Regions from separate parts of the Paenarthrobacter sp. TRD_SC_7 genome, predicted to be linked through region 1. Evidence: predicted binding sites of a transcription regulator. Region 1 holds the regulator's gene; each other region holds the start of a gene.
The links. Region 1 encodes Rex, which represses fermentation and respiration genes when NADH is low (regulators of the CRP and FNR family bind a similar motif). Its sites were predicted from a motif close to CTTGTGAANNNNTTCACAAG; they were not measured.
Positions count from the first base shown of each region.

Region 2: a site for Rex is predicted at 3,719-3,738, ahead of AC0J5Z_RS20255 (queuosine precursor transporter). Genes of this name have one in related genera too.
Region 3: a site for Rex is predicted at 3,110-3,129, ahead of AC0J5Z_RS12030 (glyceraldehyde-3-phosphate dehydrogenase). Genes of this name have one in related genera too.

Region 1 covers NZ_CM149587.1:1,356,629-1,367,055, reverse strand. The annotation lists gene resB (cytochrome c biogenesis protein ResB) at 1-422, opposite strand, end outside; gene AC0J5Z_RS06785 (cytochrome c biogenesis CcdA family protein) at 422-1,177, opposite strand; gene AC0J5Z_RS06780 (TlpA family protein disulfide reductase) at 1,183-1,788, opposite strand; gene AC0J5Z_RS06775 (histidine phosphatase family protein) at 1,793-2,458, opposite strand; gene AC0J5Z_RS06770 (YceI family protein) at 2,666-3,217, shown strand; gene AC0J5Z_RS06765 (hypothetical protein) at 3,383-4,081, shown strand; gene AC0J5Z_RS06760 (hypothetical protein) at 4,344-5,138, shown strand; gene AC0J5Z_RS06755 (redox-sensing transcriptional repressor Rex) at 5,187-5,894, opposite strand; gene AC0J5Z_RS06750 (glutaredoxin family protein) at 5,967-6,221, opposite strand; gene AC0J5Z_RS06745 (HAD family hydrolase) at 6,326-7,174, shown strand; partial or broken gene AC0J5Z_RS06740 (IS110 family RNA-guided transposase) at 7,393-8,621, shown strand; gene AC0J5Z_RS06735 (DUF559 domain-containing protein) at 8,846-9,808, shown strand; gene AC0J5Z_RS06730 (30S ribosomal protein bS22) at 9,943-10,041, opposite strand; gene AC0J5Z_RS06725 (helix-turn-helix domain-containing protein) at 10,206-10,418, opposite strand.
Region 2 covers NZ_CM149587.1:4,268,264-4,278,690, reverse strand. The annotation lists gene AC0J5Z_RS20280 (MFS transporter) at 1-781, opposite strand, end outside; gene AC0J5Z_RS20275 (methyltransferase family protein) at 1,092-1,658, shown strand; gene AC0J5Z_RS20270 (hypothetical protein) at 1,568-2,047, opposite strand; gene AC0J5Z_RS20265 (TIGR01777 family oxidoreductase) at 2,093-3,007, opposite strand; gene AC0J5Z_RS20260 (TetR/AcrR family transcriptional regulator) at 3,004-3,666, opposite strand; gene AC0J5Z_RS20255 (queuosine precursor transporter) at 3,921-4,631, shown strand; gene tgt (tRNA guanosine(34) transglycosylase Tgt) at 4,704-5,975, opposite strand; gene AC0J5Z_RS20245 (SRPBCC family protein) at 6,095-6,805, opposite strand; gene AC0J5Z_RS20240 (DUF6707 family protein) at 6,866-7,903, opposite strand; gene AC0J5Z_RS20235 (NUDIX hydrolase family protein) at 7,977-8,516, opposite strand; gene AC0J5Z_RS20230 (hypothetical protein) at 8,594-9,316, opposite strand; gene AC0J5Z_RS20225 (YdeI/OmpD-associated family protein) at 9,416-10,021, shown strand; gene AC0J5Z_RS20220 (glycoside hydrolase family 76 protein) at 10,018-10,427, opposite strand, start outside.
Region 3 covers NZ_CM149587.1:2,451,087-2,461,513, reverse strand. The annotation lists gene AC0J5Z_RS12045 (acyltransferase domain-containing protein) at 1-211, shown strand, start outside; gene AC0J5Z_RS12040 (HNH endonuclease family protein) at 196-996, opposite strand; gene AC0J5Z_RS12035 (hypothetical protein) at 1,118-1,327, opposite strand; gene AC0J5Z_RS12030 (glyceraldehyde-3-phosphate dehydrogenase) at 1,401-2,888, opposite strand; RNA gene rnpB (RNase P RNA component class A) at 3,152-3,543, opposite strand; gene AC0J5Z_RS12020 (YaaA family protein) at 3,601-4,365, shown strand; gene AC0J5Z_RS12015 (zinc ribbon domain-containing protein) at 4,397-5,134, opposite strand; gene AC0J5Z_RS12010 (Nif3-like dinuclear metal center hexameric protein) at 5,224-6,135, opposite strand; gene msrA (peptide-methionine (S)-S-oxide reductase MsrA) at 6,260-6,784, shown strand; gene cysK (cysteine synthase A) at 6,851-7,786, shown strand; gene epsC (serine O-acetyltransferase EpsC) at 7,828-8,412, shown strand; gene AC0J5Z_RS11990 (oxidoreductase) at 8,409-9,248, opposite strand; gene gndA (NADP-dependent phosphogluconate dehydrogenase) at 9,335-10,427, opposite strand, start outside.

The DNA.
Region 1 (10,427 bases):
GTGCGCGGCGGCTGCGACTTCATTGCCTTGTAGTGGGCGATGGCGCGCGGAGTGACGCAGCCGATCAAGGAGATGAACAACAGGATGTAAATGGCCGAGAACCAGGCCGACGAGTAGACGTCGTACAGCTGCAGGGCGTCGAGAAGCTCGCCGTAGGAAGGGTTGTCCTTGATGTACTGCGTGACCACTGACGGATTCGCGGGCCGCTGCGGGAACAGGGAACCCGGCACGGCGCCAACGGCGAGCAGGAGCAGCAGGAAGAGGGCCGTGCGCATGCTGGTTAGCTGGGTCCACGCCCACCGGAGCATGCCTTTGAAACCGAGCGCGGGCAGGGCTGCCTCGGACTTGGCCTGCTGGAGTTTTCCGTCCGCTGTGCTTTCAGCGGCTGGTGACTTCTTCTTGGCTTTCACGGACTCGCTCATCAGATTGGCAACTTCACGTCGTTTTGGAACCAGTACTGCAACTCGGTCACCCAGGTTCCCCACACACCGGTGGCCATCAGGATGCCGAGCAAGATCAGGATGCCGCCGCCAATCCGCTGGATGGCCAGCCGGTGCTTGCGGAAGAAGGACATGACACCCATGCCCCGGCGGACAGCCAGCGCAATCAGGAGGAACGGAATGCCAAGGCCAAGGCTGTAAACGAACGCCAGGAGGGCTCCCTTGGCCGCAGACGAACCGCCGGACAGGCTCAGCAACTGTACCGCGGAGTACGTCGGACCAATACAGGGCGCCCAGCCCAGTCCGAACGTGAGGCCCAGGAGCGGCGCGCCCCACAGACCTGCCGGGGGTTTGGCCTGGATCTTCGCGTCACGCTGCAGCCAACCGAAGCCGCCCATGAATACCACGCCCATGATGATCACCAGGATGCCCAACAGTTGTGTGATCCAGGCGTTTTGGGGGCCGGTCAACAACGTCCCCAGCTGTCCGAAGGCACCGCCAAGGAGAACGAAAATCACCGAGAAGCCCAGGACAAACAGTCCGATGCCGGCCAACATGCGGCCCCGCCGCTGCTTCTGGAGGTCGACGCCGGTCAGTCCCGTGACGTAGCCAAGGTAACCGGGGACGAGGGGCAGCACGCACGGCGAAAGGAACGAGACCAGCCCTGCCAGCAGTGCCACTGGCACAGCCAGCAGCAGTGATCCGTTGAGGATCGTCTCGGCGAAGGGACTGTTCATGGGTGCTACTCGGCCACTGCGGAGGTGATGAGGGCCTTCAGGGTGCTCTTTTCGATTTCGCCGAGCACGCGGGAGGCAACCTTGCCTTCTTTGTCCAGGACCAAGGTGGTGGGAACTGCACCAGGAGGCACAATGCCGGATACGGACAGCAGCACTGCCCCATCCTTGTCATTGAAGCTCGGGTAGGTGATGTTGAAGGTTTTGTCGAAGGCCTCGGCGGTGGCTTGTTCGTCGCGCAGGTTGACGCCGAAGAACTGCACCCCTTGGTCCTTGAAGTCCTGGTGCAGGGCTTCAAGCTGGGGGGCTTCGATGCGGCACGGAGCACAGGCGGCAAACCAGAAGTTGAGGACAGTGACTTTGCCCTGGAGGTCCTCCGGCTTTACGGTCTGTCCATTAAAGAGAGTGCCCTTGAGCGCCACGGGGGCTGAACGGTCTGCCTTGGCGAACTCCGTCACCGAACCATCGCCGGCCACATAGTTCTTGTTGTCGCCGGCCTTGGCTTGCTTGGCAAGGGAGTCTTCCTGGGCGCACGCGGACAGGCCCATGGTCAGTCCTGCGAAAAGGACACCACCGGCGGTCAGCACGCCGCGGCGCGAAAGATTGTTGTCCATGCTTCTATGCTCCCGGGGTGCTCGCCGCGCCGGGAAGCAGGACGGCAGCAGGCTCGGTGTACTCGACGCGCACGATCTTGCCGTCGTCGTCGAGGGTCAGGGATGTCAGGGATGTCAGGGTGCACTCGCGCTTGCGGGGATCGTGCGCCAGGCGCCGGCCCTCGGCAGTCAACCGGGTGGACCAAATGGGAAGTTGATGGCTGACCAGAATGGCTTCGGCGCCGTCGCCGCCCAGTTCAATGGCCTTCACACGCGCATCTTCAACCGCAGCCAGCACGCGGGCTGCCTGCTCCTTGTACGGCTCGCCCCAGGAAGGCCGCAGTGGATTCCTGAAGTAGAACCAGTGCTTGGGCTTGAGGAACTCGCTCTTGGTGGGGTGGAGTCCTTCGAAGTGGTTCTCTGCTTCGATGATGCGCGGTTCGGTGGTGATCTCCAGGTTCAGCGCCTCGGCCGTGGGCATGGCCGTTTCCTGGGCGCGGGTCAGCGGCGACGCTACCAAATGCACGATCTTGGCGCCTCGGCTGGCGCGGGCCGCAAAGTGGTCCGCCAGCATCCGGGCCATCTCCCGGCCACGTTCGGAGAGGTGGAATTCCGGCAGTCGGCCATAGAGGACGGCGTCCGGATTGTGGACCTCGCCATGGCGAAGCAGATGGACAGTTGCTTGGGGCATGTTTACCAGTTTCTCAAAGAAGCGGGGCGATCCGAAATCTTCTACCGCTAGTAGAACTCAAAGTTTTCCCGAAATGTTCCACGGAGTTGGAATAAAAGATGCATATGCATGTTTATACTGGATACGAAGCTCGGTTGACGCTTCAAGCAATGAGCTCGACCAGGCAAGCAAGAAGTACCTACCACTCGATATAGGAGCAACACCATGATGACCCTCCCCGCTTCCGTCACCACCGGCACCTGGACCCTCGACGCCTCCCACAGCGAGATCGGCTTCACCGTCCGCCACGCAGGCATCAGCAAGGTCCGCGGCCAATTCAAAGATGCTGCTGCCACCCTGGAAGTTGGCGAAACGCTGACCGATTCCAAGGTCACCGCCACCATCCAGACCGCCAGCTTCGACTCCGGCGACGTCAACCGCGACGGCCACGTCAAGGGCGAAGACTTCTTCGACGTGGAGAAGTTCCCGGAAATCACCTTCGTGTCCCGCCACGTCAAGGCCAACGGAAACAGCTTCGACCTCGTGGGCGATCTCACAATCAAGGGAGTGACCAAGGAAGTTGCCATCGAAACCGAATTCAACGGCGTTGCCGTGGACCCCTTCGGCAACACCCGCGCCGGCGTCTCCGGCGAAACCACCATCAGCCGCAAGGAATTCGGCCTCACCTGGAACGCCGTCCTCGAAGCCGGTGGCGTACTGGTCAGCGACAAGGTTGTCATCAACCTTGAGCTTGCCTTCATCGCACCGGCTGCCGCATAGTTCCCCTGCTCTCGGAGAACGGCGCCCCGCACAGTCCACGCTGTGGGGGCGCCGTTTCGCATTTAGCGAAGTCGCCCCGCAATTGTTCGGCGAACAGCCTGTATTAGCTGCGAGTTAGCGCCGTTTTTCCTATGCATCCTTCAACCCGCGGTCTAAAGTGATGCCATGAGTACCCCAGACGAAACACCACAGCCTCAGCAGCCCGGCTCCCAGCCTCCGCAGCCCGGCAATGTTCCTCCTGCGGGTCACCAGCCTCCGCAGGGCTACCAACCGCCCCCGGGTTACCAGCCGCCGTCGCAACCGGGCCAATACTCACAGCCCGGACCGCCTCAGCCAGGACCCGGCCAGCCCGCCTCCGGGCAGCCTGGTTTCCACTTCGAGATGCCCACTGACGGACCGCGTAGTTTCAACGACGTCATGCCACAGGGCGGCTTCTCGGGAATGTTCAAAACCCAAGGCCTGCCAACGGAGCTGAAGGTTTCCTACTTCATCTGGGTGATCTCCGGACTTCTGGGCTTGCTGTTTGGCCTCATTGCGTTCTTTGCCGTGATCGCCGCCTTCGCGTTTGCTCCGGGCTTCGCTGCCATCGCACTGATCCTTCTTTTGCTCACTTTGGCCGTCGCCGCCGCGCAAGTGATCCTTGCCATGAAGATGAAGGAAGGCAAAGAGTGGGCTCGCCTGGCTTTGACCATCTTGGCCGGCGTTTCCCTGCTGCTGGCAATCTTCGGAGCGGCAAGTGGTGGTGGTTCGGGAATGGGCCTGGGCGGCAACTGGTTCGGCTTCCTGGTGAGCGCAGTCGCCGTCGTGCTGATGTGGATGCCGAATTCGCAGCTCTGGTTCAAAGCCGTGAAGGGCCACGCATAGCGCTGAGTGAACTGCCGTCGTCGTGCGTTAACGGCGGGAACGCACGATGAAGGCCGCGGGCGGATCCTCCTGGATCCTCGCGGCCTTCATCATGAAGGCGTAAGCCGACATGATGATTTTTCCTGTGAGCCTGAAATACCTGCGTGTGATCATCTGCAGCGTCGGACCCGGGAGGTACGGTGGTAGCAGAACCACGCTGGGGGCAGGGTCATTTTGCTGATCCCGGCGGCCGCACCAGCAGTCGAACAAGCAAAGGAATGCCATGAGCAACCCGCCGTACCCGCCGTCAAACCCGGGCGACGCCAACCAGCCCGAGCAGCAGGGCTCCCAGCCCTCAGCTCCCCAGCCTTCTGCACCGCAGCCCCCGGCACCCCAGTACGGTCAGCCTGCCACGCCTCAGTACGGACAGCAGTCCCCTGCTGCTCCCCAATACGGACAGCCCGCAGCGCCCCAGTACGGGCAGCAGTCCCCTGCTGCTCCGCAGTATGGCCAGCAGGCCTCTCCGTATGGTCAGGTTCCCGGTGCTCCGCAGTACGGTCAGGACACCAACTGGCCGAGCCAGCAGCCCGGCCCCACCACCATTCCGCCGATGGTTAATTACGCGTTTTGGATGATTGTTGCAGCCGGAGTGCTCTCCGCCATCAGCTCGCTGCTCTTGGCCACAACAGGAGCCGATGCCTTCATCAATGTAATGAACCAGCAGGCCGCACAGCAGGGTACCGAGTTCCCTGCGGAATCAATTGAAGGCATGCGGGGCGCCATCGCAGTCGGCGCCGTTGTCGGTGCAATCGTGTCGTTGGGCCTCTACGCCTTGGTTGCTTTCCCCGTCCGGAAGGGCAAGAACTGGGCAAGGATCCTGGGCACGGTCTTCGCTGCCATCTCTGTCCTCGGCCTCACCGGCTTGTTTCAGTTCGGTGCCACCTACGGCATCATGCAGCTCATCGTGATCCTGCTCGGAGTTGCAGCGATCGTCATGCTGTACCTGCCGGCGTCGGCTCCGTACTTCCGTAAGGCGCAGCCTTTCGGAAACCCGTACCAGAACCCTTACGGCCGCTAAACACGCACGCTTCCAAGCACTAAAACGCGGGCGCGGACCCGGCGAAGGCTAAACAGCCTGGCCCGGTGTCTGCGCCCTTTGTGCATGGTAGGCCAGAATCTGGAGCTCGGTGGCCATGTCCACCTTGCGGAGGTTCACGTGCGGCGGGACCTGCAGCAGCACTGGGGCGAAACTCAGGATGCTCCGGATCCCCGCTGCGATCACGCGGTCGCACACAGCCTGGGCAACCGTTGCAGGTAGCGCCAGCACCACCATGTTAGTGTGGGTGCGCTCCAGGACACGCTCCAGCTCGGCGGAGTCACTGACCCGCAACCAGCCCACCTCGTTGCCGATCACCATGGGGTCAGCGTCGAAGATGGCAACCACGTCGAAACCCCGGGACTCGAAGCCGCCATACCGTGCGAGGGCTTTGCCGAGGTTACCGGCACCGACAATCGCGACCTTCCAGTCGTGGGTCAGGCCAAGGGCTGCCGCGATGTGACGGCTCAAGTACTGGACTTCATAGCCCACGCCGCGGGTCCCGTAGGAGCCCACATAGGAAAGGTCCTTTCGGAGCGTGGATGAGCTGACTCCCGAGGCCTCCGCCAGGGCTTCCGAGGAAACGCGTTCAACACCTTCGGCCAAGAGAGAGTTGAGCGCGCGCAAATAGAGAGTCATCCGGGCCACAGCCGCGGGCGGGATCTGCTTGGTGGCAGGTTCGTTGTCCCCGGTTGTTGCTTCCGGGGACGGTTCCAGCGCAGTCACGGTATTCTCCATTGCGTCGCTTTGTTGTTCCACTCTATGACCCCCGGCCGGACTCAACAAAAGCCATTACCAGCGGGTAACCCCTCAGCCCTCCAGGACTTTCTTCAGGGTGCGCGTGAGCCGTTCCTCGTCGATCTTCCAAAAATCCCGTTGAATGCCATCCACCAGCACCACGGGAATCTCCTCTGCGAAGCGCTCCTGCAGTCGGGGGTCGCCGTCGATCTTCTGTTCAGTCCACTGCACGCCAAGGCTTTTCGTGACACGCTCGACGGCGGCACGCGCCTCTGTGCAGAGGTGGCAGTCAGCTTTGGTGAGGAGAACGACGTCGGGAATAGCCATGTCTCAAAGGTAACCGCCCCAACCCTCTCTCACATCCCACGCAGTGCCGCGACACCGCCCGTGCGCCCTCAACGCGGGCCCCTTCGATTGACTAGACTCAAGGCATGCCCGAGGAGAAGAACGCCGCCGTGGTCGCAGATGCCTTGGTGCAGAAGCACAGTGTGCAGAAAGACATCGTGCGGAAGCACGCTGGCGAAGCCGCCTTCTTCGACGTCGACAATACGTTGATGAAGGGTGCAAGCCTCTTCCACGTGGCGCGGAAAATGTATGAACGCAAAGCGTTCACACTTTCCCAAGCCGCCGGATTCGCCTGGAAGCAGTTTAAGTTCGTCATGCGCGGCGAAAACATGGAAGACGTCCACTCTGTACGCGACTCCGCGCTGACCCTTGCTGCAGGCATCACCGTAGATGACATCAAGGCCTTGGGCGAAGAGGTCTATGACGAGATGATCGAGTCGCGGATCTGGCCGGGAACCAAGGCGCTGGCGGAACAGCACCTTCGGGTCGGCCGGAAGGTGTGGCTTGTAACGGCCACACCCATTGAGGTCGCCACTGTCATTTCCACCCGGCTCGGGCTGACCGGTGCCTTGGGCACTGTGGGAGAGGTGGACGAAGGCGTGTACACGGGGAAGCTCGTGGGCGACATCCTCCATGGGCCTGCAAAGGCAATCGCGGTCCAACTCGTGGCCGATCGCGAGGGACTGGATCTGGACCACTGCTGGGCCTACAGCGACTCCGCCAACGACATCCCGTTGCTCGCCATGGTGGGGCATCCCGTGGTCATCAACCCGGATGCGAAGCTTCGGCGGCACGCCCGTGAGAACAACTGGCCTGTTTACGATTTCCGCTCGGGACGCCGTGCGGCAACGCTGGGTCTCAAAGCCGCGACCGTCGGTGGAGCTGTGTATGGTTTGTGGCGCGGATTCTCAAAGTTCCGCGGCCCCCGGATCTAACCCTCGTTACCTTTTTCGTAGCCTGTTTCCTGGTGCAGGATATGGGTGTGCTGGTCTGCTGATCCTGGCATGGTTGAGTCCCTCTGTTGATCGATGATCTTGAGAGTGTTGTCACCGGGGTTGGTAGGTGCCGGGAGACCGCTGATAGGGGCAGGACAGTGTGATCGTCGTGCGTAACGTGGGTGCCGGGTCCTGACACCGTGGCAGGCCAGCTGGAAATGAGTCCGCTGAGTTGGAGGTGCCGAAGGTGATCAAGGACCATGACGCTGCAGAGATTTTCGTTGGCTTGGATGTGGGCAAGGGCGTCCATCACGCTGTTGCCTTGGACCGGGCCGGGAAGAAGCTGCTGGACAAGCGTTTACCGAACGATGAAGCCGGTATCCGGGACATCCTCGCCGGGTTAGCGCAGAACGGGCGGGTCCTGTTGGTCGTTGACCAGCCCGCGACGATCGGGGCGTTGCCGGTGGCTGTGGCCCAGGACGCGGGTGTGTTGGTCGGGTACCTGCCTGGGCTGGCGATGCGCCGGATCGCGGACCTGCATCCTGGAGAGGCGAAGACCGATGCCCGGGACGCGTTCATCATTGCCGAGGCCGCCAGGACGATGCCCCATACACTGCGCTCGGTCCGGTTAGCCGATGAGCAGCTCGCTGAACTGAGCATGCTTTGCGGGTTCGATGATGACTTGGCCAAACAGGCAACGGCGACCTCGAACCGGATCCGTGGGCTGCTCACCCAGATCCACCCCGCCCTGGAAAGGGTGCTGGGACCTTACATGGACCACCCCGCAGTCCATGATCTGCTGCGGACTTGGCCCACCCCCGAAGCGCTCCGCCACGCCGGCCGGCGCAAGATTGGGAACCGGCTCACTAAACTCGCGCCACGGATGGGCGAACGCCTGGCCGATGAGATCATCGAGGCCCTGGGCCAGCAAACAGTCATTGTTGTCGGCACGAACGCCGCGACCATCGTGCTGCCCCAACTCGCCACCATGCTGGCCGGTCTCCATGAAAGCCGCACCATGGTCCTGACCCAGGTCGAAGCTCTCGTGGAGGCCCACCCTCTTCACCCGGTCCTGATGTCCCTGCCGGCCGTGGGCATCAGGACCGCCGCACGAATCCTCACCGAAGTCGCCGGGAAAGACTTCCCCACCGCCGGGCACTTGGCCTCCTACGCAGGACTGGCCCCCGTGACCTGGCGATCCGGATCCTCCATCCGCGGGGACCACTCCTCCAGAAAAGGCAACAAAGTCCTCAAACGAACCCTGTTCCTCTCAGCCTTCGCAGCCCTCAAAGACCCACTCTCACGGGCCTACTACGACCGCAAACGAGCCGAAGGCAAACGCCACAACCAAGCACTCATCGCCCTCGCACGACGACGCTGCGACACCCTCTACGCAATGCTCCGCGACGGCACCCTCTACAAACCCCCGACACCCACAACCCCTTGACGAAAAACATAGGGGCACTCTCACATCCCTCGGGCTTCCGGCCATCGCTCTCTCACATCCCTCGGGCTTCCGGCCATCGCTCTCTCACATCCCTCGGGCTTCCGGCCATCGCTCTCTCACATCCCTCGGGCTTCCGGCCATCGCTCTCTCACATCCCTCGGGGGCCTCAACGAGCCTGTGGATAACTTCCGATGACCCAAGCGTTTCTGGGTGAGAATGCCGGTATGCAGAATGCCGCTCCCCTTCCTCCCCGCCTGACCGCTGCACCGTTCACTCTCGAGGAGGCCGAGGCTTCGGGCCTTAAACGGTCGCACCTATGGAATCGTGTCAAGATCGAGGGGGTTAGCCGAGGTGTTTATCGGCCTTCCGATTGGGATTTCGAGCTGTCGGCGGCTGCAAGATCGCTGTCAGCTGTAAGTCCGGGTGCCTGGATTTCCCATGTAACAGCTGCGAGGCTCCATGGTGCATGCCTTCCACCTTGGTTGTCGGATTCCAACGAATTGCACCTCAGCAAGCCGAGGCATCTCCCGTCAGTGCGGCGCAAAGGCGTGATCGGACACACGGTAGTAGCCTCCGACGACGAGATCGAGTATGTCCAAGGCATCTGGATGAGCACACGGTCGCGGACCTGGTTGGATCTCGCACGACGCCTGCCTGTACGCGACCTCGTCTGCATGGGTGACGAGCTCATCCGCAGACCCCGGCCGGCCTTCGAAGAACGCGACGCACCGTTCACCACGCTTGAGTTCCTTCGCAATTTGGTGGGCAGACACAAGAATCTGCAAGGCGTTGTTCGGGCTAGAGAAGCACTCGACCTCATGCGTGTTGGCGCCGATTCCGTGCCCGAGTCGCTGCTCCGCTTGGCGATGCTGGACGCCGGCATTCCCGAACCGGAGCTGCAGGTGCAACTCCGGCCGAACGATCCGTTCTCACCGTCCGCGGACTTGGGCTTCCGTGATCGGCGAGTAGCGCTACAGTACGACGGCGGTCATCACCTTGAGCAGGAACAGATATTTAGCGATCGGCGACGCGACAAGGCATTCGAAGCAGCAGGCTGGACAGTCCTCAAATTCGGAAAGGATGATCTGGCGGACAACTTTTCGTCAGCCACGCAGAAGATCAAGAGCGCCCTGCGATCAGCATGGCGGGATCCCGCGGTCAGGTCAGGCTTTTCACGAGGGACCTGAGAGAGCCTTGGGCTCAAACCCGAGGGACGTGAACGAGCGTTGGGCTCAACCCCGAGGGACGTGAGAGAGCGTTGGGATGCAAAAATGCCCGCCACCTCGAGAGGCGACGGGCATTCACGCTTGATGAAGTATCTCTACTTCTTATTGCGGCGCTGGTGGCGAGTTTTGCGAAGCAGCTTGCGGTGCTTCTTCTTGGCCATACGCTTGCGGCGCTTCTTAATAACTGAACCCACGAAAGTTCCTTACAAACTAGAAGTTCCTGTCTGTTGGAACAGATCCGCGGAAGCAGACAGTACAACTGACAGATTCTTACATTGACGTAAAACGTTCCTTAACAGAGTACCGCTTCAAAGGGGCACCCCATGACCACGGTCCGCGGGACGGACTCCGGCAAGCCTCAGGCGGTCTCGGATTGCCCGTCTACCACAGCACCTTTGAGGTACTGGGCAACAGCCTCTTCAGGAACCCGGAAGGAACGGCCGAACCTTACGGCGGGCATTTCCCCTGAGTGGACCAGGCGATACACGGTCATTTTGGAAACACGCAGGACGTCGGCCACTTCGGCCACCGTCATGAAACGCGCATTCGAGAAGTTAGTCTCCGCGGACATTTCCCTTAT
Region 2 (10,427 bases), 1.7 Mb from region 1:
CAAGGGTGATGCCGATGCAAATGAGCAGCGGCTTCCAGTGCTTGGTGAACAGCAGTTTCATGGTGCCAGGCTGTGCTTCGCCCTCAACCTTGACGTGGGCGGCGCGGAGCTGGTCGGCGGAGAGGGTTTCCTCCATTGAACGCCGGAGCCAGAGAACAACCAACGCGGCCACGCCACCGATGGCGAACGGAATCCTCCACCCCCATGCGGTCAGGTCTTCCTTACTCATGGTGTTCTGCAGGATCACGAGCACCAGGAGGGCCAGCATCTGCCCGCCGATAAGTGTCACGTACTGGAAGCTGGAGAAAAAGCCGCGGCGCTTGGCCGTTGCTGCCTCGGACATGTACGTTGCGCTGGTACCGTATTCGCCGCCGACAGAGAAGCCCTGCACAACGCGGATGAACACCAGCAGGATCAGTGCCCAGAGGCCGATCACGTCCTGCGTGGGCAGGATCGCGATGGCGAAGGAACCGGCCGACATCAGCGTCACACTGAGGGTCAGCGCAGCCTTGCGTCCCTTCCGGTCGGCATAGCGGCCGAAGAACCAGCTGCCGATGGGACGCATGAGGAACGACGTCGAGAAGACAGCCATGGCCTCAAGGCCAGCCTGAAGGTCGTCCGAGGAGTTGAAGAAGTGCGACTGGAAATACGCCGCGAAAACCGTATAGACGTAGAGGTCGAACCACTCCACGAGGTTGCCCGCGGAGCCCTTGAGGATGTTGCTCACGGCTTTACGTGTCTGGGCGGCTTCGCTCAGAGGTGCAGCTTGTTGGGTGCTCATCAATGAACCTTCCTGGACGGCGCCTCGTACGGCAGCCGTGTCTTGCATGAGTTCGTTCTGTCCATGAAGCTGGTGCTCATGGCGTCCTTGCGCATGGCTCTTCGTCGACTAAGAAAGGCCCTCCGGGGTGAAGAGGACATGATCCAAACTATGGGTGATGCACGGCACAGCCAACGTGGGAGCGGATTTCCTAACACTTCCTTAGGTTTTGGGTGATGTCGGTTAGAGCTCGACGGCGGCCGCCCGCCTTGGATTTTCGGCTGCAGCTTCCGCTGTGGCTTTCCTGAACGGCCGGAGTTATCTTCTTGGCATGGGTGCAGTTCGACGAACAGCCCGCGTCTTGAGGCGGGAAGCAGCCAGTGTTCCGCTGCCACCAGGGCAGGTTGTTGGTTTGGTGCTGGATGTCGTCCTCGATCGTCTGCATCCGGTTTCCGACCCTGGGAGGAGTGTCAGGCGTGCAGCGGCCGGTGCGGGCTTGGCTCTGGTTGGGGCAGGGATCACCGCTTGGGCAGTCTCGGAGCGCCGACGTAAGACGGCAGGTAGCTTTGCGCTGGGCCACCCCGAGGACCTCGTGACCAGCGGACCCTATGCCGTGAGCCGCCACCCGATGTATCTGGGATGGTGGCTGATTCACGCTGGGGTGGCTGTGGCCAGAGGTTCTGCCTGGGCTCTTGTGACTCTGCCTGCTGGAATGTTGGTGGAACATTTAGGCGCGCTGTGGGAAGAAGCCGTGCTCCGGGAGAGGTTCGGCCAGTCCTATGCCGACTACGAGAGAGATGTTCCCCGCTATATCGGCTCGCCCGTGTGGTTGATTCGCACCAGTCTCCACACGGAGAGCCGGCCGATTCCTGCTGCGAAGGCGATCGACAAGGGATAGGCCCACGCTGTTGGGCTCCAGAATCCCCCAAACGGGATGCATATGAGTGCCCCCGATGCGAAGAACGCCGCGACATGTACCCACTGGTTGCGTACGCGTCGGAGTGCCCTTTCCAAGGGCCATGCCACTGCTACTCCGACTGCGCCGATAGGGATAAGCCCTATGACCATCGCCATCATGGTCAGGGCATAGCTGGCATGGCTTGGGTTTGAGCTCCACGAGGGGATAGTCCAGGAGACGAAGAACACTACGTCAGCGACGACAATCCCCACAACCAGACCCTTCCAACCCAGCACTACCTGGTCAGAGGGCCCGTATCGCCACTCCCTGGACGGGCTCCTTGCTGCCAGCGCGTCCTCATCCCCGACTGACCACGGGTCCTGACTCATGACTACCTCCGAGTTATGTGACAGAGGGATCGGCTGAAAGGGCGATTATGTGAGAGCGCGATTGGGTTGGCCGTCGGCGATCTGGTTGAGCGCACCGGCCAGCGAGGGGTATTCAAACGCGAACCCCGAGTCGAGCAACTTCCGGGGCTCCACCCACCGGCTCTTCAGCACGAGCTCGGTCTGTGTCCGGATGAGGACAGCGCCGGCCTCGAGTAGCCAAGTAGGCGTCGGGATGCCAAACGGGATACCCATGCTTTGCCGAACCAATGACATCAGCTCGCGGTTGTCCACGGGGTAGGGTGACGCCGCGTTCACCGGTCCGGTAAGACCAAGCTGCTCATGGACGAACGCCACCGTCCGGTACAAGTCCTCCACATGGATCCAGCTGAACTTCTGAGTTCCCGGTCCCATGTGCCCACCCAAACCGAGCCGGGCAAGGTTCCGAAGAGGACTCATGACACCGCCTGCCCCCAACACAATGGAGATGCGAAGCGGCACCTTGCGAGTATCGGGCACGATGGCAGCCGCCAGCTCTTCCTCCCATGCACGGGCTACGTCGACGGAGAACCCGCTGCCCAATTCGCCTGAGTCCTCGGACTGCGGATGGTCCTCGGCGTGCCGGTAAATTGTTCCGGTGCTCGAGTTGATCCATGTTCTTGGCGGTTCGGCACACGCCGCCATGGCGCCGCCCAACGTTCGCGTCGTCAACACCCGGGAGTCCAGAATCTCCCGCCGGTGCCGCTGGTCGTATCGGCAATTCACGGAGCGTCCGGCGAGGTTCACCAGCAGTTCGGCACCGTCCAGCACTTTGGTGATGGCGCCGTCGTCGTTCCATTGCGCGTCAGCCGAAGGGTCCCGCCCAACTGTCCGGACCTGCCAGCCGTCGGCAACAAACCGCCGCTGGAAGTAGCTGCCAATGAAGCCGGTAGCACCGGCAATCACCACCGTCCGCGGGCTCATGAATCTTCCTTGACGCTGCGCACGAGTCCCAGGACGTCGTCGAACACTTTGCTCACGCCGGGGATTTTCGCCAGCGACAGGCCGCGTGCCACCAGCGGAGCAGCACCGTCGATCAGCTTTCGTGTGCGGCGTTGGCCCTCGGACCGGTCGTAAACCCAGAACAGCGCGACACCCATGTACGCCAGCCACAGCAGCTCGGGCAGATCCCCGCGCAGCTTCTTCGCGACGGCCGGCGAGGAACCTTCAACGGCGGAACGGAAGATCGCGAGCGACGCCTCGCGGGCGGCGGTGGACGCCTCGCCGAACGGGTTGACGGGCGACGTCGGCCGAATCGCCGTGGCGATGAAGTCGGACCCGAACTGGTGGTACGGAGACATGACATCGACGCCGGTGTGCAGCACTGCTTTCAGGCGCCCTGCGAGATCGTGGACGCCTTCGAGGGCCTGTGCCGCGACCACGGCGTGCTCATCCTGCACCTGGACGTAGAGCTCCTGGACGAGCTCGTCTTTGGACGCGAAGTAGTAGTAGGCATTTCCCACGGAGACGCCGGCCTCTTGGGCGATGGCGCGCATGGTCGTCTTCTCGAAGCCAACCTCACGGAACATCTTCAGTGCGACGTCGGCCACCAGCTGGCGGGTCTGCTCACTCTTTGCGGCCATGCGTGCTCCTCAGGGGAAGTTTTGAACGTGTTCAAGAATGAGTATGCCATGGTTTCTGAACGTGTTCAAAAGGGCGGGAGAGGGGAAAAGATGAGAGAGAGGGCGTCGCTGGAAACGGCTTGGGATGTGAGAGATCGTGGGCAAGTGGGAGAATGGAACCGGTGCCGGGCCGGATGCCCCACCAACCACAGTGCTAATACAGCGGGGTTCCCTCACCAAGGAGCCTGCGCGAACCACTACGAAATGGATGACCCATGCCCTCGCCCTCAGGCTCCAGTACTTTGAGCAAGCCCGCTCCGCGCTTCGCTTCGATCGGCTCCCCGTATTTCGGCATCATGCTGGCCATCATGGCCGTGGTGCTGATCCTGTCCAACATCGGCGCTTCCAAGGGCGTCGCACTCGGGCCAATCCTGACTGACGGCGGGTTCTTCCTGTTCCCCATCGCCTACATCCTGGGCGACGTGATGAGCGAGGTGTACGGCTTCAAAGTGGCGCGCAAGGCCATCATCACCTCGTTCGCACTCTCGGTCTTTGCATCCCTCTGCTACTGGATCATCATCGTGTTGCCCGGTTTCAATGACGACTACAGCACCGCCAAGCAGGCAGCCATCGAGGGCGCCCTTGGGCCCGTGCCGCTGATCGTCCTTGGTTCACTCCTTGCCTTCCTGGCAGGTCAGACCATCAACTCGTGGATCCTCGTGAAGATGAAGGCCCGCACCGGCGAGAAGTCCCTGTGGGCGCGCCTGATGGGCTCGTCCGTGGTGGGGGAATTCGTGGACACCCTGATCTTCTGCAGCATCGCGGCGTCGGTCATCGGCATCACGGACTTCGGCTCGTTCCTGAACTACGCCCTGGTTGGCTTCGTCTACAAGACCGCCGTGGAGTTCCTGTTCGTCCCGATCACTGTGCTGGTGGTCGGCTGGATCAAGAAGCGCGAGCCGAGCTACGGAATAGCCGCAGCGTAGGCTCCGGCCGGGTTCGCCGGAAGTTTCCGCACGCTCACGCACGCTCACGCACGCTTCCGGCGATCTCAGCGCCTACGAGTAGTACCGCCCCAGCGTCTCCGCCTTGAACTCGAAGAAGTCCCCGGATTCGATCGCCAGGCGCGCATCGTCCACCATCTTCACCACGAAGCGTTCGTTGTGAATGGAGATCAGGGTTGCAGAGAGCATTTCCTTGGCCTTGAACAGGTGGTGGATGTAGGCCCGTGAATAGTTCACGCAGGTGTAGCAGTCGCAGCCGTCCTGCAGCGGCCCGAAATCGGTTTTGTACTTAGCCCCGGACAGGTTGAACCGGCCGTACGGGGTGTAGAACGCCGAGTTCCGGGCCACGCGGGTGGGGGAGACGCAGTCGAATGTGTCGGCGCCGTTCTCGATGGCCGTGAAGATGTCGTCCGGTTCCGAGATGCCGAGCAGGTGCCGCGGCTTGTCTTCGGGAAGTTCCTCGTTGCACCAGCGCACAATTGTGCCCAGATTTTCCTTCTCCAGGGCACCACCGATCCCGTACCCATCAAAGGGCATGGCGCCCAAGTCCTGGCAGGCTTTGCGGCGAAGATCCTCGTACTGCGCGCCCTGGATCACGCCGAACAACGCCTGATACGGCTTGCCCACGCGGGAAGAAGTCAACGAAGCGTGCTCCTCCAGGCACCGCAAAGCCCACAGCCGGGTGCGCTCAAGGGATTCCTCCTGGTACGCCCGCGAGTTCTGCAGCGTGGTGAGCTCGTCGAAGGCGAACATGATGTCCGCGCCGATCTGGTGCTGGACCTGCATGGAGATTTCGGGGGAGAAGCGGTGCCTGTCCCCGTTGAGGTGCGACTTGAACCAGACACCGTCGTCGTCAATGTGGGCCAGCCGTTCTTTGCCCGGAGCCACGGCGTCATCCGGACCGGAGCTGTCCACGTTCTTCATGTCGATGACCTTCTTGAACCCCGAGCCCAGGCTCATCACCTGGAATCCGCCGGAGTCGGTGAACGTCGGCCCGGACCAGTTCATGAACGAGCCCAGCCCGCCCGCGGCGTCGAGGATTTCAGGTCCTGGCTGCAGGTACAGGTGGTAGGCGTTGGCCAGCACAGCCTGCGCACCGAGCTCGACGATCGACTCGGGCAACACGGCTTTAACGGTTGCCTTGGTTCCGACGGCGATAAACGCGGGCGTCTGGATGGTTCCGTGCGGCGTGCTGATGGTCCCGGTGCGGCCCAGGAAAGCGCCGCCGTTGGCATCAACCTGAGCATCCGACGGCGAACACGTTTCAGTCAGGCGCTTGCCCACCGAAAACGAGAACTCGGATTGCCGGTGGGACAAACCCGGCAACTCAGGCAGTGCAGGAGCAGAAGCAGGAGCGTAAGCGGATACAGGCGCGGAAGAAGGAACGGAAGCTGGCACGCTACCAAGTGTGCCAGCTTTACCGGGAGTAACCTGCCGATAAACTCCTACGAACCGTAGTTCTCAGCCTTCCAGTTGTCCCACGAGGAGCGGATGTCCGCCAGCGTGTGGGCCCCCAAATCGTAAGTGGAGGCAATCACCATGGAGCCGCCGTCGGGCCTTTTCTCCGGAATCGGCAGCTGCTCCGCGACGATCAGCAGTCCGTCTCCGTGCTCGGCGTAGCTGTGGACGGTGAGGCCTACTTGGTGCCGGCTCTTGAACCAGACCTTGCCGGAGATCTTCTCGCCGGTGGCAAGCGTGAGCGAGTATTCCTCCCCAACGGGCGGCAAATCTCCCAGGCCCAGCTTCTCAATGGCAGGACCGCCTTTGCCCGGGAGGGAGATGAAGTGCGTTCGCCGCTGTCCGTGGGGGTGCCGTTCCAGTGCGAAACGCAGCTGGTGCAGGAACGTGAGCCAGCCCTGGGTGATGTCCTCGTCCCACTCAGCCCATTCGGAATTGTGATCCAGCGCGGCCCTGGTGACCCTCACTTCCGTGCCCCCTGAGACGGGGTGGAGCTCAAAGACATCACCGCCATTGACGGTCAGGCTGGTGTGATCGGGCCCTTCCACAACGTCCGTGTTGAAGTAGATCTGTTTGATTTCGTCGGTGAGATCGTCGGCTTCCCAGCCATGCCATTGGGCCACCAACGACGGTTCACGCAGCATTGTCCAAACCTGCTGCGCGTCGGCATTAATCACAACGCTCAGATTGTTCGTCATGGCCCCGAATCTACCGCCGTTCGCGTCCACAGAACAGGCCTTGAATTTCCCGAAAAGGCGTTAGGCGCGCACCGACTCCAGTTCGTTGCCGATCCGGCGGGCCAGCTCTTCCTCATCAATGGTCTTGGACCCACCATGGGCGCGGAGGAACATCAGTGCTTCAAGGCGCAGGAATCGCCATTCACGCTCGGCCTCGTGGTTGCCGTTGTCGATCGCGCGGAAGATTTCCTTGTCGTACAGATTGGGTTCGTTGAGTGAACGCTGCCGGACCCGGGCATTGATGCGAGCTTTGAACGGGTCCTCTTCCTGGGACTCGGGAGCGCGCAGCAGCTTCTCGTAGACTGCGGCGCGTTCCGTCTGCCCGGCTTCGCGGCAGATGAAACTGGACAATGCCAACGCGCGCTCGATCGATGCCCACCGGTCCAGGTTGCCGTCAAACGGCAGCACATTCAACAGGTCCGCGACCGCCAAAGCATGGTCCGGATCGCGCAGGACGATGCACAGATCGAACGCGAGGTCGCTGAGGTCCCGCAAGCAGCTTCCGGACTTGGTGTTGATGCCCTTGGCAAGCCGGTCCGCCAGCACCTGCACGCCGTTCTTGCCCTTGTGGTTGGCGGCCGCGGCCCGCACTACGGCTTCCGGTGTGCCGTCGGGCTCGGGGATGAGGGCGAGTTCTTCGGCGCTCGGTCCGGTGTACGTCGGCGGCGTTTCGGGGCGCGGAGGCACGACGACGGCGGGTCCAGCGGGAGCCTCGGAGGCGGCTTCCACGGGGGTGCTTGGCTCGGGGGTGCTTGAGTCGGGGGTGCTCGGCTCGGGCGTGCTTGAGTTCGGGGTCGCAATGGTTGCTGAAGCGTCCGCACCAGAGCCAGCCGGAACTCCGTCGCCCACAGGAACACTGGACCCAACGGCGATCCGTACCGTGGCGCCGTCGACCATTGTCACCAGCAGCAGCGCGGCCACGCCGTAATCGTCATTCTCCACCTCGATGGTGGCGATTTGCTCGGCTGGCCCGTCGCCAGGCGGGAACACAAAATCTCCGGGCTGCAGGTCCCCAGCCTGCTTTTCTCTGTACTGCTGTGTGGCTGGGCTGTGAGTCATCGGAAGTCCTTTGGTTCTCGTGGGGTCCGCCGTCCAGTCTACAAAGACCAGTTGGTGCAGGGGCCGGGACCCGCTAGAGAACGATGCCCGAGAAAGCCAGAGCCTGCCGGACGAGGTTCCCGCGGCCGCCGTCGAATTCCTGCTGGACGTTCTCGCTCAGCACCTCTTGCGGCGTCATCCATGTGAGTTCCAAGGCGTCCTGGCGGGGTTCGCATTCGCCGGTCACAGGAATGATGTAGGCCAGCGAAACGGCGTGCTGGCGGTCATCCGTGAAGCCGGTCTGGGACGGGGCCGGGAAGTATTCTGCCACCGTGAAGGGGACCGGGCTGATGGGCAACTGCGGGAATGCCAGAGGACCGAGGTCCTTTTCCATGTGCCGCAGGAGCGCCGCGCGGATGGTCTCGCGGTAGAGAACGCGGCCGGAGACGAGGTAGCGGACCATGTTGCCATCGGCATCGCCCTGCAGGAGCGTGCCCACCTCATTCACGTACCCGAGCGGATCCAGCCTGACCGGAACGGCCTCCACGTAGACCATGGGGAGACGGCCGCGGGCTTCGAAGAGGTCTTCATCTGAAAGCCAGCCTGGATACGGGTCGGGTGTACGTACGCTCATGGTTAAGTTCTACCCCATCACCAGCCGAAGTTCTGTGGCAACGTCCCGGTGGTCACGCGGTTACGCTCTCGGCGGCATTACGAGTCGAGGATCGATTCCGCCGGAGCTTTGTCCACCACAATGGACGCCGGGGCTGCTCCACTCACAGCATCCGGGTTAGCGGCGTACAGGACGTTTTCGCTGATTCTGGCCTCAACGTCCGCTGTCTTGAGGCGCGCCAGCAAGGGTTCCAGATCGCCGTCGTACTCAAACGCGAGATCCCCGTTGGTGGCGTCCGCGCCGTGGATGACCTGAAGGATTCCACCGTTCTTGGTGGTGAACGTGGCCGACTCGTCGTCCTCCGCCCGCGGCCGGGCGCCGATGTTCCGGAGGTCGTTGGCCGCCAGGCCCACAAAGGGGCTGATCCAGGTGGCTACCACCGTGACTGCTGGGTCGGCATCGGTTGAGGATGCCCACGTGCCATCCGCTGCAGGCCGCGCGGGGAACGCGAAGAACTCGAAGCCGTCCTCGGTGGAGATTCGCACAGTTGTTCCGTCGGGTGATTCCTGCACTTCTGCCTGGGTGCCGTCGTCCTCGGTGCGGCGTGCGAATTCCTCCGGGTTCCCCACTTCGACGCCAAAAATCGTGGATCCGTCCAACGGGTGGCCGTGCTCCAGCCGGCCCAACGCGAGGCGACCCGAACCGGCGTCGAACTCCTGCCAGTCGCCGTCGTCCACCGTCTTCACCAAACCAAGCGCTTGCAGCAGCGTGGCCCATTGCTCGGGGTGCGACGTGTAGTGGATGGGGCGGGCTCGCAACATTGGTCCTCCTGGGCTGCATCCTGGCGGTACGGGTGTCCGCTCCCAGCCTATGCCGCGTGGCCTTGTCAGGGACCGTGCGTTTCACAGCAGAATAAACCCATGCCCATTGAACTTGAGGAACTGCTTGTCGCAGACGGCGCCGCGTGGCGCGCTTGGCTTTCGGAGCATGCCGCGGAGAGCCCCGGTGTGTGGCTGATCCTGCACAAGAAGGGCGGCAACGTCACGGAGTTGGACTACGACGCCGCCTTGGACGAGGCCCTGTGCTTTGGCTGGATCGACGGCCAAGCGAGGAGCCGCGACGCCGAAAGCTACTTCCAGCGAATGACGCCCCGTGGACGCAAGAGCATCTGGTCAGCGCGGAATGTAGGGCACATTGCCCGGCTGGAATCCGAGGGCAAGATGACCGAGGCCGGACGTGCCGCCGTCGAGGCCGCGAAAGCTGATGGACGCTGGGAAGCCGCCTACGCCGGACCAGCGGATTCCGTGGTCCCGGATGACCTCGCGGCAGCCATCGCAGCAGTCCCGGAGGCCCAGGCAATGTTCGACTGCCTCACGTCGCAGAACCGCTTCGCCCTCATTCACCGCACCAACGGGGTCAAGCGGGCAGACACCCGGGCGCGCAAGATCGCCGGTTTCGTGGAGATGCTTGCCCGGCACGAGGCCCCGTACCCACAAAGAAAGCGTCCCGCTTCCAGCGGCAGCTAGAGCGTTGCCGCAGCTTCCAGCGCCATCCAGGCTTGAAGCTGCGTGGAAAGCTCGACGGCGGCCCCCACAGGATATGTTTCGCCCGCCGGTCGCTGGGGGTCGAAAGAGAACACGATGGCTGGAGTTCCCTTGCGGCCCTTGGCCTGGTTCGGATCCTCGCGGCGGCCGGCCCAGAATGCTTCGGCTGTGCTGCGAACCAAGGACTTGGCCGTTTCCCGCGTTGTGGCCGGAAGCCTCGAGTCCCGGGCTGCCAGCGCGAGATAGCGAAGCAGGATGCCGGTAAAGAGGCCGCCGTCACCCGTGCCGTCACCGCGGATGACCTGCGTGCCGGGAAGCGTCAGCTCGCGTTTTACGGCGTCCACAAGCAGGACTGCCCGCCGCAGATTCTCATCACCGCCCAGTTCCA
Region 3 (10,427 bases), 1.1 Mb from region 1:
CCCGGACAGCAACATCGCGTCGTTTGCCCGGCGCTTCACGCTGGATCGGTGCACTGATGCCCCTACGGATGCCGTCTATTTCACGTTCAGGCAGCGGGGACTCCAGGACTTGGATAAGCTGCCACGGGAGACCTCACTCCAGCGTGTGGTCTTGGAGCGGATCGACGACGGCGGCACGTGGCAGCTGGGGCACGGTCACCTGGCTTTGTAAATGGTTTGCTGTTCCGGGCAGGACGACAAGACCCGCTTCATGGCGTCCTTTTCGGCTTGCGTAATCCAGAGCTGATAGGCCGCCTTCACGGAAACCTGCCGGGCGACGTAGTGGCAGCGGAAATTCTTGTTGGCCGGCAGCCACGTGGCTGCGTCACCTGCGCCTTTCTTGACGTTGGCGGGACCGTCAGCGGCGATCAGGTTCAGAGGATCGTTCGCGAACGTTTGCCGCTGCTGGACAGTGAGCTGCTGGGCGCCCTTCTGCCAAGCGTCGGCGAGGGCCACCACGTGATCGATTTGAACGGCGCCGCTGGTGTCCTGGCCTCTTCGGAAAGTCACTTGCGCCCCTGTATAGGGTTCATGAAAGCTGCCGCCAGCGACCTTGCACGATGAACCCTCCGTGAATTGGACCGCCGAGAGGTCCCTCCGCAGAATGTCGTTTCTGGTGTCGCACCCATTGCGGTCAGCGTCAGCCCAGGCTTGGCCGAAAGCGGCCCTGTCGTAGTCCGACTTCGCTGCCCGCCCTTTAACAGGGAGTCGCTCCAGGGCGTCGCTGGCCTTTTCAGGGGCTATCGGCGCCGCGCCGCGCAGGGGCTTCATCCAGTCAGGGTTGTAGACGGGGGCTTCGCTGGGGCCAGCTGCCCATGGTTCAGCGGCACTGAATTGTCCGGTGGTGAAAAACCACGAAAGCCCTGCCACGACGGTCGCCGCGGCCAGTCCAAGAATGGCCCACGCTTGACGTGACCTTCGCCGGGCGCGTTTGTAGGCAGACCAAGTGATACTCAAGGGACTCCGTCCAGTGGGGCAAGCAATGTCCTACGAGCGTAGGACAAGGCCCCGACAGTAAGAGCCGATTTCCACAGTGTGGAGGAGAAGTCACGCTGCGGCCATTGAGTGCCTCAGTGGTTCATTGCTCCCGCATTACGCGCTGGAGGTCCTCCGTTGCCAGCGCGAGGAGGCCACGCAGCTGGTCGACGCGCTGGTCTGTGACGTCACCGGCAGCGTTGCCTGCGATGGCTTGATCCAGCAGTTTCTGGGCTCGCTTGTGGTTGGCCTTTGCGACGTCCAGAGCGTGTTCCAGCGCGGTCTCATGTTCCAACGTTGATTCGTTTTCCATGAACCCATTTTGGTCAGGTTTCCCGGCTGATACCAGTGACTCAGCCGGGAAACCTGTGAATACTTCCGAGTGCCTAGGCGCCAGCCGTTTCAAGAATTGCGATGGGAGCAACGACGTCACGTGCGGGGAACGACGGCGGGTTCACGCCGGCCATTTCTTCCATCACGCGGACAACCTGGCAGGAGTAGCCGAACTCGTTGTCGTACCAGACGTACAGCACGAGGTTCTTGTCGTTGCAGATGGTGGCTAGGCCATCCACGATGCCTGCGCGGCGGGAGCCAACGAAGTCGGTGGAAACCACATCAGGAGAATCGATGTAGTCGATCTGCTTGCGAAGATCGGAGTGCAGTGACATTTCGCGCAGGAAGTCGTTGACTTCGTCACGCGTGGTGCCAGTCTCCAAGTTGAGGTTCAGGATGGCCATGGAGACATCCGGGGTGGGTACGCGGATGGCGTTGCCCGTGAGCTTGCCCTGCAACTCGGGCAGCGCCTTGGCGACGGCCTTGGCAGCGCCGGTCTCCGTAATGACCATGTTCAGAGCTGCGGAGCGGCCTCGGCGGTCACCCTTGTGGAAGTTGTCGATCAGGTTCTGGTCGTTGGTGAACGAGTGGACCGTTTCCACGTGGCCGTGGATGATTCCGAACTTGTCGTTGATAGCTTTCAGCACCGGCGTGATGGCATTGGTGGTGCAGGATGCTGCCGTGACGATCTTGTCATCATCGGAGATGTCCTTGTGGTTGATGCCATGGACGATGTTCTTGAGGTCGCCCTTGCCAGGTGCCGTCAGCAGGACACGGGCAACGCCCTTGCTCTGCAGGTGCTGGGAGAGGCCATCGGCGTCGCGCCAGCGGCCGGTGTTGTCCACTACCAGGGCGTCCTTGATGCCGTAGGCCGTGTAATCCACTGTCGCGGGGTTGTCCGAGTAGATGACCTGGACCTGCACGCCGTTGGCGGTGATGGTGTTGGCTTCCTCGTCCACACGGATGGTGCCCTCGAAGGAACCGTGCACGGAGTCGCGGCGCAGCAGGCTGGCACGCTTCACGAGGTCATTCTCAGCGCCCTTGCGAACCACGATTGCACGGAGCCGCAGGCCGTGTCCGCCACCAGCCTTTTCAATGAGGATACGGGCCAGGAGACGGCCAATGCGGCCAAAGCCGTAAAGCACGACGTCGGTGCTGGTCCGGTCGTCTGCGCCACGCTTTCCCACGATTTCGGCGAGCTCGGCACGCAGGTACTCATCCAGCGAGGCGCCGTTGCCTTCGGCCCGGAACTTCTCTGTCAAACGTGCGATATCAATGGCTGCTGCGCCGAGTTCCAGCTCGGACAGGGCGTTCAGCAGCGGTGCAGTCTCTTCGAGCAGCAGCTCGTGGTTGCTCATCCGGCGCGCAAAGCGGTGGGCCTTCAGGATGTTCATGGTGGACTTGTTGATCAGGCTCCGGCCATGGATGCTCGTGACCACGTTGTTTTCCCGGTACAACCGGCCGATCACCGGAATCATGGCCTCGGCGAGAGCCTCCCGGCCCATCCACTTATCAAGACAAGAATCTGACGTCTGGCTCACAGAACTACCTTCCTTGGGTCAACCACATACGTCCTCGTATGTAGATGGCAGCGGCCGCCCGGAGTAGTCCTGCGGCTCATGCGCCGGCGGGCTTCGGTCCACCCACAGCGCCTTGAACGAGAGCAAAGAAAATCCGCCGGCTGCGAACGCAGTCCCGGCGGCAGAACATCTACGTTCAGTAACCATTCTAGGGCGGAAGGAAGGGGTGAAGGCCGCCCCGCGGCGTGAAATCACTCACACGGCGGAAATCCGGGAGTAATAAATGGATGGGTCGACCGATACGCCGGGTTCTGTCATCCCCTGCCGTTACCGGAAAGGGAGTGGCGGCCATCCATCTACGAACGCCGTTGCCGACGCCCTCCAGCAGCCTACCCGGACACTCGGGCGAGCAGCCCTCAAGCGTGTCCTGTCTGGCCTTGCTCCGGGTGGGGTTTACCTAGCCTCCCCGGTCACCCAGGGAGCTGGTGGTCCCTTACACCACCGTTTCACCCTTACCTGCTGCGCCGCGATGCAAACATCACGACGCGCAGGCGGTCTGTTCTCTGTGGCACTGGCCTGCGGGTTACCCCGAGTGGGCGTTACCCACCACCCTGCTCTGCGGAGCCCGGACGTTCCTCGAGCCACTTTCGTGACGCGCGACCGCCTGGTCGACCCATCCGTCGTCCAGTCTACCGGCGTTGGGACCAGCCAAAGACCCCGGTAATATCGACGGGTGCTGATTCTGCTGCCGCCTTCCGAAGGCAAGACCCCCGCTGCCAACGGTCCCTCCATCACGTGGGAATCGCTCAGCTTCCCTGAGCTGAACCCTCACCGGGCAAAGGTACTCGAAGCGTTGGGCACAGTGAGCGCGCATGAGGATGCACTCGCGCTATTGGGGGTCGGCGCCTCGCTGCGGGGCGACGTCGAACGTAATACGCGGCTGCATGCAGAACCGGCCGCTCCCGCGCATCAAGTCTATTCAGGGGTTCTGTATGACGCCCTTGGCTACAACAGCATGACCCCGACGCAGCGCCGGAAGGCGAACGAATCCATCCTGGTGGTTTCCGCACTGTGGGGCGCCATCGGCTTTGGCGACCATGTGCCCGCCTACCGGTTGTACATGGGAACTGCACTGCCCGACGTCGGACGCCTCGCCTCCTACTGGAAGCCGCAGCTTAACGCCGCCCTCGCCTCACGTGCTGAAGGTGAGCTCCTGGTCGATTGCCGCTCCAGCACCTACGCCGCGGCCTGGGCTCCCCCGGCGACGCAAACAGTTAATGTCAACGTCTTCAACGAGGCGAACGGCAAGCGCACGGTTGTCAGCCACTTCGCCAAACACACCCGCGGGGAACTGGCGCGACACTTGCTCACCCGGCGTGGCAAGGCGCCGGCAACCCCGGATCAGCTCCTGAAGGCCGCGCGGGAAATCTGGAGAACAGAACTCGTTGAGGGAACGGCCCGAAAGCCGCACGCGCTCAACATCATCCTGTCCAACTGACTGTTCCTGCCCAGCTGAGGTTTGGGCTGCGTCAATTCCACTCCGCCGAACGGACCAGGATGACACCTGAGTCCGGGCAAAACACAATGTCGTCCTCTGCGGCTGCTTTGACTTCGGCAAGGTCGCCGGGGCTGAGCATCATGCCGGAGCCTTCGGATTTACCGTGGAACAGCCGGGCTGCACCGACTCCCCGCTTGGTAATGGTCTTCTCGTAGATGGCAAGCACTCCCGCGTCCAGGGATTCCGCGAAGGCGGCACGTTGCCCGCGGACCACCGTTTCTTCGGCAGCAATCTCAGCAATAGCCTCGTCCAGTTCAGCTCGGATGCTGCCGAACGCGCCTTGGATGTCGTCCACGATCGTCTGCTGGGCAGCCTGACGCTCCCGCAACGTATCCAGGCGCTCCAGGATTTCGAGCTCCACGTCTTCAAGGTCCGAACGGCGCTTGTTGAGTGAGGCAATGTCGCTCTGCAACGCCACCAGGTCCTTGGACAGGCCTGTGCCGCTGTTGAGCCGTGTCTCGTCGCGTTCAATGCGGGTGGCTACTTGCTCCACGTCGGCTTCCGCCCGGCGAAGTTCGGCCTCGGCATCATGCACGGCCACCTTTGCCGCGCCAAGCTCGCCGTTGGCAACGCTCAGCGCATCCGTGAGGTCGGTGATGCGTGGATCTGTTTCCAAAACCTTCCGGCGGCCGGCAAGCGACCTGAGCTTGGCATCCAGTCCCTGCAGTTCAAGCAATTTCAATTGTTCTGCCGGTGCTGCTTTCGCCACGCTTACCTCCGCTAATCGCCACCGGCCCTGGGGATCAGGTCCGGTCGGAACGCCACTATCTGTCAGGGCTGCCCGTATCTTTCTAGACTCTAGTCCCCGCCGGGAGTGAGTATGAAGTCCCAGGGATCGCTGTTGGTGCCGCTAACACGGATCTCGACGTCGTAGCCTTGGTCCGCGAGCACGTTCCCCAGCGCTTCGGCCGCCGCAGGCAGCCACAGCCACTCACTGGCAAAGTGCGAAACATCGATCAGGTAGGGCCGGCCATTGGTGGCACCTTCGCGAGCCTCCGACGCTGGATGATGACGCATGTCTGCCGTGACGTACACATCCGCATGGCTCGCCCGAACGGCGTCGAACAAACTGTCCCCCGCACCACCGCAGACGGCAACGCGCCGGACCAGGCCGTCTTTATCCCCTGCCACCCGGACGCCGCCGGCAACCGCAGGCAGCATTTCAAAGACGCGGGCTGCGAAATCACCAAGCGTCTCAAGGTCAGGAAGGTCTCCTACCCTGCCAATGCCTTCCTCCGGCAAGCCGTTGCTTGCAGCCGTCAACGGCGTAACGTTTTCCAATCCGAAGGCGTCAGCCAGGACGTCGGAAACTCCACCAACGGCTGAATCACCGTTGGTGTGCACGGTCAGCAGGCCCGTCCCGGCCTCTATCAACCGGTGGACAGCAAGGCCCTTCGCAGACGTGGCTGCCACAGAGTTCACCCCTTTGAGAAGCAGGGGATGGTGGGTGATGAGCAGTTCTGCTCCCCACTCCACGGCCTCATCGATCACGGCCAGCGTGGGATCCACGGCAAAAAGAACTTTGGTGACGGGGACATTGGGTCGGCCGACAACAAGGCCCACCTCATCCCAGTCTTCAGCCAGGGACTCCGGCCAGAGTTCCTCGACAGCCAGCAACACCTGACCGAGCGTAGGATCACCGCTGGCGTCAACTGCTTCGTCTTCTTCGACGGAATCCGCATCAGAAATGTCGGTGTTCACTGCTTCCATGCTCTTATTCTTCCCTACTGCGCCCGATCAGGTAGTTACCGCACCCGCAGCACCTCCCTGGTGCCGTAATTCTCCCGTAAGGTGAAGCGGGAATCATCAGGCCATCCGATCCATTGAAGAGAACATGAAAACTTTCGTACTTGGCGGCGGCTGCTTCTGGTGCCTTGATGCCGTTTACCAGAAAACCCGCGGCGTTAGCTCGGTTGTATCCGGTTACACCGGCGGCCACGTCCGCAATCCTGACTACTACCAGGTGTGCTCCGGAACTACCGGTCATGCTGAAGTTGTCTCGGTGACATTCGATGAAACTGTTGTTCCGGAGGAAGTCATCCTGGACATGTTCTTCGCCCTCCACGACCCCACCACGTTGAACCGCCAGGGCTATGACGTCGGAACCCAGTACCGTTCATCGATGTTCTACACAACCACGGAAGAAAAGGTGTTGTTCGAGGAAGCAATCGAGCGCGCCCAGACCCTCTGGTCGGATCCGATTGTGACCGAGGTCAGCCGCCTTCCCGAGTTTCATGAGGCCGAGGAAGTCCACCAGAACTACTATGCAAAGTTCCCGTACCAGGGGTATTGCCAGGTGATCATCAACCCGAAGCTGGCAAAGGCCCGGAAATATTACTCTGCATGGCTTACTGCTTAGCGGGGTTTCGATCCTGCTGGTTAGGCTGACCTCAGCATTCCCTCTTCAGAGATAGGCGTAATTTTCATGGCAAGGATCTACGACGACGTCACGCAGCTGGTCGGCCGCACCCCGCTGGTCCGTTTGAACCGGCTCACCGAAGGCCTCGACGCCACGGTTGCAGTCAAGCTCGAGTTCTACAACCCGGCCAACAGCGTCAAGGACCGCATTGGTGTGGCCATCATCGATGCCGCCGAGAAGTCCGGCGCCTTGAAGCCTGGCGGAACCATCGTCGAAGGCACCTCCGGCAACACCGGCATCGCGCTGGCCCTGGTGGGTGCAGCACGCGGCTATAAGGTCATCCTGACCATGCCTGAGACCATGTCCACCGAACGTCGGGTCATGCTGCGCGCTTACGGTGCCGAAATCGTCCTGACGCCCGGCTCCGAAGGCATGCGCGGCGCCGTCGAGAAGGCACAGGAAATCGTCGCCAACACGGAGAACTCCATCTGGGCGCAGCAGTTCGCCAACGAGGCCAACCCGGCGATCCACCGCACCACCACGGCCGAGGAAGTCTGGGAAGACACCGACGGTGAAGTAGATATCTTTGTTGCAGGAGTGGGTACCGGCGGCACCATCACAGGTGTGGGCCAGGTTCTCAAGGAGCGCAAGCCGGGCGTCCAGATCGTGGCTGTCGAGCCCAAGGACTCCGCGATCCTCAACGGTGGAGCGCCCGGTCCTCACAAGATCCAGGGGATCGGCGCCAACTTTGTTCCGGAAATCCTGGACACCAACGTTTACGACGAAGTCCTGGACGCCACGCTGGAAGATTCAGTCCGCGTAGCCCGTGAACTCGGTGCGCGTGAAGGCATCCTGGGCGGCATTTCCTCGGGCGCCATCGTGTGGGGCGCCTTGGAACTGGCCAAGCGTCCCGAGAACGCGGGCAAGCTGATCGTCGCCGTCGTCTGTGACTTTGGAGAGCGGTACATCTCCACCGTGCTGTTCGACGACATCCGCGGCTAACACTTCGCCTGCACGCCTTCATTTCCTGTAGAAAGGTCTTTGTGAGCTTCTTCGCAAGGCTTAAGGAAGACCTCGATGCCGCCCGGTCACATGACCCGGCGGCTCGAGGCTCTTTTGAGAACTTTTTCGCATACTCCGGCCTGCACGCCATATGGGCGCACCGGGTGACGCACCGACTCTGGCAGAATCCGGCACTCCGTTTTCCTGCCCGCCTGATTTCCCAGCTGGCCAGGTTTCTTACCGGCATCGAAATCCATCCCGGCGCAACCATTGGCCGGCGATTCTTCATCGATCATGGCATGGGCGTGGTGATCGGTGAGACCGCCGAGATCGGCGAGGACGTGATGATCTATCACGGTGTTACGCTCGGCGGCCGTTCACTGGCCAAGGTCAAGCGTCATCCAACCATCGGTGATCGCGTCACGATCGGCGCTGGCGCGAAGGTCCTGGGTCCGATCACCATCGGCGCAGGCAGCGCCATCGGTGCCAATGCCGTAGTCGTCAAGGACGCGCCACCGGAATCCATCATCACAGGCATTCCCGCCACATGGCGGCACCGCGATGCGCGGTCGGAAACCAAACCAGCTGTGGATCCGGCGGAGTACTACATCGAATACCGGATCTAACCGGCAAGTCTTCGGTAAAGGTTCCAGAAGACGGCGTCGAAGACGCGGTCCGGAAGAATTCTTCGCATTGCCAGGACGCTCCAGGCACCCCGTCCCACCGGGTATCGGGTCCTGGGGCGTTTTGCCGTTGCGGCTCGAACTATCGTTCCTGCTACAACCCGCGCCGGCGTGGACAACACATGGCCGGTTCCGGATGTCGATGCCAGTGCGGCAGCCACAACATGCGCTTGCTCTTTGTACGGCCCATCACCCGAGGCAGCCAACAGGCCCTCACCCGCAATGGTGCCCCACTCACTAGCAGTTCCCGACGGTTCAATAATGATGACGTCGATGCCGTGCGGCCCCAACTCCAGACGCAGGGAATCACTCATTCCTTCCACCGCGAACTTTGTGCCGTGGTACCAAGCGCCCAAAGGCTCGTATATTTTGCCGCCTATGGAGGTGACGTTGATGATCCGGCCCGAACGCGCGGTGCGCATCCCGGGAATCACGAGTTGGGTCATCCTCGCCAGGCCAATGACGTTGACTTCGAACTGACGCCTGCCTTCAGCCAACGGAACTTCCTCAAGTGAGCCGTAGGAACCGTAGCCGGCATTGTTGACCAGCAGATCGATCCGCCCATGTGCCGCTTCAATCAGCGCCACCGCAGACGCCATCGATTCCTCCGAGGTGACGTCCAGGGACAAGACAGTGATGCCGTGCTGCTTCAACGGTTCCATCTTGTGCACACGGCGTGCGCCTGCGTAGACAGTGAAACCGGCCGCCCTGAGGGCAATGGCGGTGTCGAACCCGATTCCCGTGGAGGCCCCGGTGACAAACGCGATACGGGATGCCATGGCTGTGCTCCTTTAGTTCAGCTACGGCAAAGGCCGGTTCGCCCCAGCCTAACTGGGAGGAACCGGCCTCTGGCGGGAAGCGCCTGCTAGTGGGTGTCGACTGCCGAGATTTCGGACTTGTCTTCGCCCCACAGGGTGTGGAACGTGCCCTCGGTGTCCACTCGACCGTAGGTGTGTGCTCCGAAGAGGTCACGCTGGCCCTGGATCAGGGCGGCGGCAACGCGCTTGCGGCGGAGGCCGTCGTAGTACGCCAGCGATGAGGAGAACACCGGTACAGGGATTCCAAGCTGGACTGCGGTTGCCACAACCCGGCGCCAAGCCGGCAGTGCCTCAGCGATGGCCTTGGTGAAGGCCGGCGCGAACAGCAGGTTGGCAGGCTTCTCTTCGGCGGCGTAGGCCTTGGTGATGTCCTTGAGCAGTTCTGCGCGGATGATGCAACCTGCACGCCACAGCGAAGCGATCTCGTCCAGCTTGAGGTCCCAGCCGTACTCCTTGGCAGCGGAGGTCAGCATGTCCAAGCCCTGGGCGTAGGAGACCAGCTTGGAGGCATAGAGTGCCTGGCGGACGTCCTCGACAAAGGTCTCGGGAATTTCCACCGAGGCCTCTTCGCCGGCGAGCAGCTCCTGGCCAAGCTTGCGCTGCTCAGCCTGGGAGGAGAGACCACGGGCAAAGACGGATTCGGCGATGCCGGAGATTGGGGAGCCGAGTTCCAGGGCGGAGATGACCGTCCAACGGCCCGTGCCCTTCTGGCCTGCAGCGTCCACGACGACGTCCACGAACGGCTTGCCCGTCTTGGCGTCAACGTGGCCCAGGACCTCGGCGGAGATTTCGATCAGGAAGGAGGACAAATCGCCCTTGTTCCATTCAGCGAAGATCTTGGACTGCTCAGCGGGCTCAATGCCGGCGCCTGAGCGGAGGAGGTCGAATGCTTCGCCGATGACCTGCATGTCAGCGTATTCAATGCCGTTGTGGACCATCTTGACGAAGTGGCCTGCACCGTCGGTGCCGATCCAAGCGCAGCACGGTTCGCCGTCGACCTTGGCGGAGATTTTCTCCAGCAGCGGGCCGAGAGCGTCGTAGGACTCACGGGAGCCGCCGGGCATGATGGAGGGGCCGTTCAGGGCGCCCTCTTCGCCACCGGATACACCGACGCCTACGAAGTGGAGGTCCTTCTTTGCC